DNA from 4 places in the Blastococcus sp. SYSU DS0617 genome. Region 1 is predicted to be linked to each of the others. Evidence: riboswitches for the same ligand, from Rfam matches in the RefSeq annotation. Region 1 holds a riboswitch; each other region holds the start of a gene.
What was found. A riboswitch is a leader RNA that binds a small molecule or an ion and turns the genes downstream of it on or off. The one in region 1 is predicted to bind cyclic di-AMP.

Region 1 (2,188 bases):
CCGGCCCTCGTCGAGCGGGTCGCGTGTCCGTCAGACGACGCGGCGGGCGCTGTTGTAGCTCGGGAAGGAGTCGACGTTGTCGACCTTCACCGGCTGGCTCGAGGTGGAGGCGTGCACCATCTTGCCGTTCCCGATGTACATGGCCACGTGGCTGACCGGGCTGTAGAAGAACAGCAGGTCGCCGGGCTGGAGCTCGCCCCGGGAGACCGGCCGGCCCATCTGCGACTGGCTGCGGCTGGAGTGCGGCAGCGAGATGCCCGCGGCGCGGTAGGCGTAGGACGTCAGGCCCGAGCAGTCGAAGGCGTCCGGCCCGCCGGCGCCCCACACGTAGCGGTCCCCGACCTGGGCCAGTGCGGTGTTCACCGCCACCTGGGCGGCACCGCTGGGCGCGGCAGCTCTCGGCGCGGGGGCCGCCGGGGCGCTGCTGCCCGCCGAGGAGGCGGCGGACGAGGAGGCGGCGGACGAGGGGGCGGTGCGCTCGGACCGCGAGGCCCGGGCCAACTGCTCGTCGGCGTGGGCGCGCTCGACGGCAGCGCGCTGTGCGGCGTCCAGAGCCGCGTACTGCCGCTGGTAGTCCGCGATCCTGACCTCGAGGTCGTCCTGCTTCGCCTCGATCTGCTCGACGCTCTCCTCGGCCTGCTCGCGAGCCTCCTGCGCCTCGGCGCGGGCGGCCTCGGCGCGCTCGGAGGCCTCGGCGACCTCGCCGACGGCGGCGTTGGTACGCCCCGCGATGGCGTCCAGCGTGCCGAGCTGGGAGACGAACTCGTCGGCCGAATCGCTGGTCAGCATGACGTCGAGCTGGGTGAGGGCCCTGCCGCCGCCGGTGTAGGCGGTGCGAGCCAGCTGGCGGATCCGCCCGTCGAGGGCAGCGCGCTCGACGTCGGCCGCGTAGGCGGCGAGGGCGGCGCTCTCCACGGCCGCCTGCTGGCGCTCGAGCTGCACCTTCGCCTCGTTCAGCTGCTCGGACACGACCTCCAGCTCGTGGCTGGCCTCGGCGACCATCTGCGCGGCCTCGGCGGTGCTGGTGGCGCGGCCCGGCTCCGCGGAGGCGGTGCCCGGGACCATGGTGAAGGTCAGTGCAGTGGTGGCCCCGATGAGCAGGCCGGCGCGGAGGCGGCCCACCCGGCGGGCGGAGCCGGCCGGAGGATCGGGGCGGAAGGGTGCGAGGACATGCGTCGGTGAAGCGTGCGGGGTCGCCACGAGCGGCGGCTCTCCATTTCTTCCTCGTCACCGCCTACCGAGTTAGCTGACGGGTTCGGGCGGGGAAGAAACGGCCCTATCTCCTGCTCACCGGCGGACCGGCCCTCACAGGAGAACTCACCCCAGGACTGCGGTGGGTCCCCGGTTCACCTCGGACGACCGGTCGGACGTCGTGCGGTGATTCGGCGGTGTCCGGCCGAGGCCACCCGTCTGCGGATGACGACCACCCGGTCGGACGCGACGACCCTACGTTCGTGATGTGTCCGTGACAAACGGAGACAGCAGTTAAACCTGTGACGAGAATCTCGACCCTCTCCGCGCGCCTCCACAGTGGCAGCCGAGAGTAGGGGTACAAGCACGGTCCGCAGCCACTGAGCTCGCCGGCGAGTGCGTCAGCCGGTACGTCGGTCGGGCGAGATCCCGCCGTCGTCGGCCGCCCCGGAGCCGTCGCGGTGACGCAGGGGCGGCACCAGCCCGTACTCGGCCAGCGCGCGGACGGCCCGGCGTTCGACGTCGTCGAACTCCACCACCACACCGGGCGGTGGCACGACGACGTCCTCGGCGGCCGGCGCGGGGCCGCCGCTGCGGGCGCGGCCGGCCATCGGCACCACGACCGGGTCGACGCCCTCCCACCCTGGTGGAGCACCGAGCAGCACGGTGACGACGCAGTCGGCGCAGCCGGCGCCCCGGACGGTGCAGGTATCGCAGTCGATGAGCATGTCTCTCCTCCGTGAGTCATGCGCACGGTAGGAGCGGCCACCGACAATCCCGTCCCGGACGGTCAGCTGCCTGCGTACTCCCAGTGCCACGGCTCCTCGCGACCGTTGCCCGGGTCGGCCCACGTCGGGTGCAGGAAACCGAACCGCCCGGCGTTGGCCGCCATCCAGCCGTACTGCGGCGTCCCGAAGGTCTCGATGCCGCCGCACAGGTCGACGGCCAGCCCCCAGCCGTGGTTGCTCGTCCCGGGGACCGCGGCCAGCGCGGGCTT
Region 2 (2,188 bases), on a different contig from region 1:
GGCCAACTACCCGCACGTCATCGCCGCGGCCACCGGTGCCCGGCTCACCGACGTCACGTGCGGGGGCGCGGACACCGGTGACTACCTCGCCGCCCAGTACCCGGGGGTGGCGCCGCAGCTGGACGCGGTCACCCGCGACACGCAGGTGATCACGATGACCATCGGCGGCAACGACAGCGGCGTGTTCATCGACTCGATCACCCGCTGCGGCGCAGCGGGGCTCTCCACGCTGGGCCGGGGGAGCCCGTGCCGCGACCGGTACGGCTCCTCCTTCGAGGACACCATCCGCAGCACCACGTACCCGTCGCTGGTCCAGGTGCTCCGGGCGGTGCGGACCAAGGCCCCGCGCGCCGAGGTCGCGATCCTCGGCTACCCGTCGATCCTGCCGGCCACCGGCGGCTGCTTCCCGCAGATGCCCGTCGCGGAGGGCGACGTCCCGTACCTGCGGGGCGTGCAGGCCACGCTGAACGACGCCATCCGCCGGGCGGCCAAAGCCACGGGCGTGACCTACGTGGACATGAGCCGGGTGTCGGAGGGGCACGACGCCTGCCAGCCGCTCGGGGTCCGCTGGGTGGAGCCGGTCGTCGGAGGCACCAACCCGGTGGTCGTGCACCCCAACGCCCTGGGCGAGGCGCGGATGGCGTCCCAGGCGATGACGGTCCTGCGCCGCCTCTGAGCCCGGCCGGCGCACACCGGCGCTCGGAGCCGGCGGCCGGACCCCGGCGCTCCTATCCGGCCGCTGGTTCCCGTCGCGCTCCAGGGGCACCGGAGGGCGGGGAGAGCTGGTTCCGCCCCTCCCGGCCGGGTGCAGACGGGCCGCGACGGGCGCCCGGCTCGTCGATCGGGGCGACGACCTGGCCATTTGTCACGGATGCATAACGGTGCCTACCGTCATGGTGTCCGCCGGTCGCCACGTCCCCCTCCCGGGGAGTTCGGCGGACGCCGCTGAGTCGCCGTCGTCCCCGTGGGGCGCCGGTGAGCCGGGGACCCACCGCAGCACTGGGGTGAATCGCGCACCGGGCACGTGTCCGTTGCGCGTAGGGCACTTCTGAGCCCGAATCCGTCAGCTAACCCGGTAAGCGGATCGGAAGAACGGAGAGCCGCCGGATGGCGCGCCCCTGCACCGCCGCTGGACCTGCCCGCACCCACCACCGACGGCGGGTCCACCCGCACGGCTGAGCCGCGCCCACCGCTCCTACGCACGTCCGCCTGCAGGCGCGCGTGCCCGGAGTGCAGTCCCGCAGATCCCACTCGTGCAGCGCCGCGCCCCGTGCCGGGGTGTCGCTGCCCCACGTCTCGGAGCACCCGCACCCATGAACGTCCGCACCACGATCTCCGGCGCCCGCCGCCGGCACTCCTCCCCGCGCCGCCGTCGACCGGTCGGCGTGCGCACCGGCACCTACCTCGCGTCCGCCGCCGCGGGCCTCGTCCTGGCCACCGCGCTCATCGGCAGCGAGGTCGCCCCGCGGGCCGACGCGGTGGGCGCTGGTGCCGTGAGCGTCGAGCCGGCTCCCGCCCCCTCCGGGTCGGGAAGCGTCGCCGGGCAGCTCGGGATCGACGCCTCGACCGCCCCGGACGACGCGGCGGACCGGCTCGAGCCGCTCCAGGAGCTGGCCGCCAGCCGCAGCAGCCGGGACGACGCGGCGGCCGCTGCCGGTCTCGCCCAGGCCGCCGCGGACCAGGCCGCGCTGGACCAGCAGCGCGCCGAGGCGGAGGCCGCCGCCCGGCGCGCTGCCGAGGAGGCGGCCGGGATGAAGGCGGCGGCGGCGTTCGCCGCGGCCGAGGAGGCGGCCGGGATGAAGGCGGCGGCCGCGTTCGCCGCGGCCGAGGAGGCGGCCGGGATGAAGGCGGCGGCCGCGTTCGCCGCTGCGGAAGAGGCGGCCGGGATGAAGGCCGCCGCGGCGATCGCCGCTGCCGAGGAGGCGGCCGGGATGAAGGCCGCCGCCGCGTTCGCCGCTGCCGAGGAGGCGGCCGCCGCAGCGCCGCCGGCCGCACCTGTCGCTGCCCCGCCCGCTCCGCCCGCTCCGGTCGCGCCCCCCGCTCCTCGGGCTCCGGCACCGGCACCGCCGGCACCGCCCGCGGCCCGGGCGCCCGCACCGGCCGCTGCACCGGCACCGGCTGCCCTCCCGGCACCCGCCCCGGTCGCCGCACGCGCCGTCGCGCGGATCACCAACAACGCCGGAGCGAT
Region 3 (2,188 bases), on a different contig from region 1:
GGCGATCAGCAGCAGCGCGAGCAGGGATGCGCGCAGCCAGGTGGTGTCAGCCCTCCCCCACGTCCGCACCGCCCCATGATCGGGCACGGGCGCGCCGCGGCTCAGCAGCCGCCGAGGGAGATCCCGTGCCGGGCCAGCCACGGCACCGGGTTGGTGCGGTTCACGTAGAGGCCCCCGGTGTGCACCTCGAAGTGCAGGTGGGGCCCGGTGGACTGACCGCGGTTGCCGACCTCGGCGATCTGCTGGCCCGCCGAGACGACCTGACCGGGGCTGACGAAGAACCGGTTGACGTGGCCGTACACCGTGATCACGCCGTCGCCGTGCTGCACGGCGACCGCCAGGCCGAATCCGCTGGCCGGGCCGGCCTGGAGCACCACGCCGCCGTCGGGGGCGTGCACCGGCGTGCCGATCGGGGCGGCGATGTCGACGCCGGCGTGCAGGGTGCCCCAGCGCGAGCCGTAGCAGGAGGTGACCCGGCCGTTGGTCAGGGCCGCGCCACCACCGACACCACCACCGCCCGCCGAGCTGAGGCTCCTCGTCGGGGCGCCCGGAGCGCTGGGCGTCGTGGTGACCGCGGCAGCCTGGGCGGCGGCCGCCATCCGGGCCAGCTGCTGGGCCTCCCACGCCTCCGCGGCGTCGCGAGCGCCCTCCATCTCGAGCAGCCGGATCTCGGCCGCGCGCAGCTGCTGGTCGAGGGCCGCCTTGTCGGCGGCGACGGCGTCGAACTCGGCCTGCGCGCCGGCCACCTGCTTCTCGGCGGCGGCGTGGGCCTCCGCGGCGATGTGCGCCGCGCGGTCGCGCTCGGTGACCGCCGCCTGGGCCGCCCGCTCGGCCCGGGCCTGCTGGACCTTGACGGCCTCCATCGCGCTCAGCGTCTCGGCGCGCTCGCCACTGAGGACGTCGAGCGTGGCGGCCTGCTGGAGCAGCTCAGTGGGGCCCTCGGCGTCGAGGAGCAGGTGCATGTCCCCGAAGGACTCCTGGCCACCACCCATGTAGGCCGAGCGGCTGATCTCGGCGACCTCGTCCTCGGCCTGCTCGACGGCCTGCTCCGCGTCCTGGAGGGCCGCCGCCGCGAACCACGCCTCCCGCGTGGCGGCGTCGAGGGCTGCCTGGGCGGCGAGCGCCTCGCCACTGGCGGCCTCGGCCTCGAGGGTCATGCGGTGGAGCTTCTGCTCGGCCTCGGCGACCCGGGCCGCGATGGCGGCGACCTCCGCCGCGACGGCGTCGTGCTCCGACTGGGCGGCTTCGACCCGGGCGTCGTCGGCGGGAGCGGCCGTCGCCGCCGGCGCCCCGATCAGCGCGGCGACGAGGAGCGTGGTGCCGGTGAGGGACATCCGGAGGTGTCGACGTCGGGGCGAGTGGGTACTGGTTCGGCGGTGCAGGGTCGCCAAGGCGACGGTTCTCCATTCCTCACGACCGCCTACCGAGTTAGCTGACGGGTTCGGGCCGTTAGGTGCCCTACCTGGCCGCGCGACGTGCACGGACACGATTCACCCCAGAACTGCGATGGGTCCCCGGTCCCCCCGGCCATCAGGCCGGCGAGTTCGGCGGGGTCCGGCCGAGGCCCTCGGGTTCGAAGGCGGTGCTCGGTGGACCGCAGGGGACGGTACAAGCGAAACCTGGGTATGTCACAGGCGGATAACGAGAACATTGGCAACATTCGGCGGGACTCGCCGACGCGAGCCGCGTGGCCGCTGGTCAGCGGGTTCTGCGGGTGTGAGGCATCCCTCTCTGGCAGGCTGTGACCGCCGGGGCGGTAGCTCAGCCGGTCAGAGCATGGGACTCATAATCCCTGGGTCGTGGGTTCGAGCCCCACCCGCCCCACTCCGCGTGACACCCACCGTCGCATCCCGTGACGTGATCGGCGACGTGGACCCGCACCGGAGGAGCTGACTGCTCCGCGGCGGCAGCGGGTCCCCTTCCGCCGCCACGGGTGCGGCCGGTCGGTCAGAGGCGGCCCTTGATGGTCCGGGAGTAGGCGGCCCAGACGGTGGGCGTCTCGGCGACGACCAGCCGGTAGTTGCCGGCCTTCGGCGACGCGACGGAGACCGTCGCCGTGCCCGCCCTCGACGTCCTGACCGACTTGACGAAGGTCCAGGCGGACCTGCTCGTCGGCTGGTGGAACACACCCACGCGCACGCCGGCGCGCGCGACGTCCTTGTGCGAGCGGCCCGACCACTGCGTCGCG
Region 4 (2,188 bases), on a different contig from region 1:
CGGAGCCGCCGAGATCAGCTGATCTCGGCGGCTCCGTGGCGTCGAGGCACCGGGATCACGCGATCCCGGCCGCGGGGCTCAGGTCAGTACCAGCCCTTGGCCTGCGAGTGCGACCAGGCGCCGCAGGGCGAACCGAAGCGGTTGTTGATGTAGATCAGCCCGGCGTCGATCTGGCGGTAGCCGTCGGAGGTCTTCGCGATACCGGTGCCGGCCCAGGTGCTGTCCAGGAACTGCGCGATGCCGTACGCGGTGCTGCGCGGGTTCTGCGCGTTGGGGTTCCAGCCGCTCTCCTTGCCCCACAGCTTCTCGAGGCAGGAGAACTGGGAGCTGTTGCCGCCGAGCTTCTGCAGGGCGTAGCTCTGGTAGGAGCCCGACGGCGCGGCGGGTGCTGCCGCTGCCGCGCGGGGAGCGGGGGCGGGGGCGGCCGGGCGAGCGGCACGTGCGGCGCGGGCGGCCTCCGCGGCGCGGGCGGCTTCCGCGGCGCGAGCCGCCTCGGCGGCGCGGGCGGCCTCCGCGGCACGGGCTGCCTCGGCGGCGCGGGCGGCCTCCACCCGGGCCGCCTCCTCGGCCGCGAGCCGGGCGGCCTCCTCGGCCGCGCGGCGGTCGTGCTCGGCCTGCTCGGCGGCCAGCTGGTTCAGCGCAGCGGCCGTCTGCTCGGCGTCCCGCGCGCTCCGGCTGGCGGCCAGCTTCTCCAGCGGCGCGACGACGTCGGTGTCCAGCGCGGGCGCCGGCTCCGCCGTGATGCCGAGCTGCTGGGCGACGCTCATCGACTCGGTCTGCGCGACGGCCTGCGCCTCGGGCTCCCCGGCGGAGAGGACGCCGACCATGACGGCGCCGGCCGTGGCCACGCCGATGAGGGCGACGGACCGGCGGGCACCCAGCGGCGGGCGGTTGCGGAGACGTGCGTTCACGGTGGTGCGGAGGTTCATGAGGAGGTTCTGCTCCGGGGGTCAGGGCGCAGCAGAGCAGCCGCCCCCCAGGGGCGGCGAGAGCCTGCGGCTGTCCAGTTCTTCCGTGAGCCGCCTACCGGGTTAGCTGACGGGTTCGGGCGGGAAGCAGCCCTACCCCGCCCCGGACTGGAGGTCCGGGGCCGGGATTCACCCCAGTACGTCGGTGGGTCCCCGGCTCGCCTCTCGGGGCGATTCGGCGGCGCCCGGCGCGGAACCCTCGGGTGAGGGAGCCGCCGGCCGGACCGGGCCAACGTAACGGCTGTTATCGGTTCGTGACAATGCCGTGAACGTATTTACCGACGTGACGCATCTCCCGTTCACGGCCGGGACGGATTCACGGCAGCCGCCACACCGTCGTCCGGCGGACGCGGGCAGGCCCGCCTTCGGTGTCGACGACGTCGTGGACGGCGGCCTCGACCAGCCGGTGGTGCGGCAGGTACGGCCGGCCGGGGTCCCCGATCAGCACCTCGGCGCCCGTGGCCCGGACGGCGTCCAGGAACGGCAGCACCCGGTCGGTCATGATCCGGTCGTAGCAGACGTCGCCGGCCAGGACGACGTCGACCGACGGCGGCCCCTCCCCCAGCAGATCGCCCACCGGCTCGATCCCGGCCACGCCGTTCAGCGCCGCGTTCTCCGGGATGGCGGCCAGCCCGAAGGGATCGATCTCGCTGGCCACGACCCGCGTCGCGCCGGCCATGACCGCCGCGACGGCGACCAGCCCGCTGCCGGCGCCCAGGTCCAGCACCGAGCGGCCCGCGACGACCTCCGGGTGATCGAGCACGTAGCGGGCCAGGGCCTGACCACCGGGCCAGGCCGCCGCCCAGAAGGGCGGCTCCTGGGCGGTCCGACCCTGCTCCACCGCCATCGCCTCCCACAGCGCGACGACGTCGGCGGCGACCAGCAGCCGCACCTCGGGCACCAGCGACGGACGCACGGGGCGGGTGTGGGCGCGGATGAACTCGGCGGGGACGGTCACCCGGTCAGTCTCGCGTGGCCGCCCCGCCCCGGGCGGAGGAGCCCCGGGCGGCGATGCCCCGGGCGACGAGCCGCCAGTAGCTCCCCGGCCGCAGCCGCACGAGTGCGTCAGGCACCCGCGCGCTGAGACCGATGAGCAGCCGGGGACGGCGCTTCTCGATGGCGGTCACGATCTGCGCGGCGGCCTTCTCCGGTGGGATGCGCAGCAGCCTGGCCATCTGCGCACGGCCCTCCGCGACCTCGGCGGGGTCCACCCCCGAACC

Region 2: another riboswitch for cyclic di-AMP. It lies ahead of ACI793_RS13765 (hypothetical protein); the one in region 1 lies ahead of ACI793_RS12745 (C40 family peptidase).
Region 3: another riboswitch for cyclic di-AMP. It lies ahead of ACI793_RS08530 (M23 family metallopeptidase); the one in region 1 lies ahead of ACI793_RS12745 (C40 family peptidase).
Region 4: another riboswitch for cyclic di-AMP. It lies ahead of ACI793_RS17965 (aggregation-promoting factor C-terminal-like domain-containing protein); the one in region 1 lies ahead of ACI793_RS12745 (C40 family peptidase).

The regions. Positions count from the first base shown of each region.
Region 1 covers NZ_JBJHAO010000010.1:85,048-87,235, reverse strand. Annotated here, with positions in the region: gene ACI793_RS12745 (C40 family peptidase) at 31-1,122, opposite strand; cyclic di-AMP (ydaO/yuaA leader) riboswitch at 1,217-1,398, opposite strand; gene ACI793_RS12740 (hypothetical protein) at 1,593-1,919, opposite strand; gene ACI793_RS12735 (D-alanyl-D-alanine carboxypeptidase family protein) at 1,982-2,188, opposite strand, start outside.
Region 2 covers NZ_JBJHAO010000012.1:5,966-8,153, forward strand. Annotated here, with positions in the region: gene ACI793_RS13760 (SGNH/GDSL hydrolase family protein) at 1-676, shown strand, start outside; cyclic di-AMP (ydaO/yuaA leader) riboswitch at 934-1,097, shown strand; gene ACI793_RS13765 (hypothetical protein) at 1,314-2,188, shown strand, end outside.
Region 3 covers NZ_JBJHAO010000005.1:189,923-192,110, reverse strand. Annotated here, with positions in the region: gene ACI793_RS08535 (TVP38/TMEM64 family protein) at 1-69, opposite strand, end outside; gene ACI793_RS08530 (M23 family metallopeptidase) at 102-1,334, opposite strand; cyclic di-AMP (ydaO/yuaA leader) riboswitch at 1,403-1,560, opposite strand; tRNA gene ACI793_RS08525 (tRNA-Ile) at 1,751-1,824, shown strand; gene ACI793_RS08520 (hypothetical protein) at 1,948-2,188, opposite strand, start outside.
Region 4 covers NZ_JBJHAO010000021.1:30,384-32,571, reverse strand. Annotated here, with positions in the region: gene ACI793_RS17965 (aggregation-promoting factor C-terminal-like domain-containing protein) at 84-929, opposite strand; cyclic di-AMP (ydaO/yuaA leader) riboswitch at 1,006-1,159, opposite strand; gene ACI793_RS17960 (class I SAM-dependent methyltransferase) at 1,285-1,926, opposite strand; gene ACI793_RS17955 (SDR family NAD(P)-dependent oxidoreductase) at 1,931-2,188, opposite strand, start outside.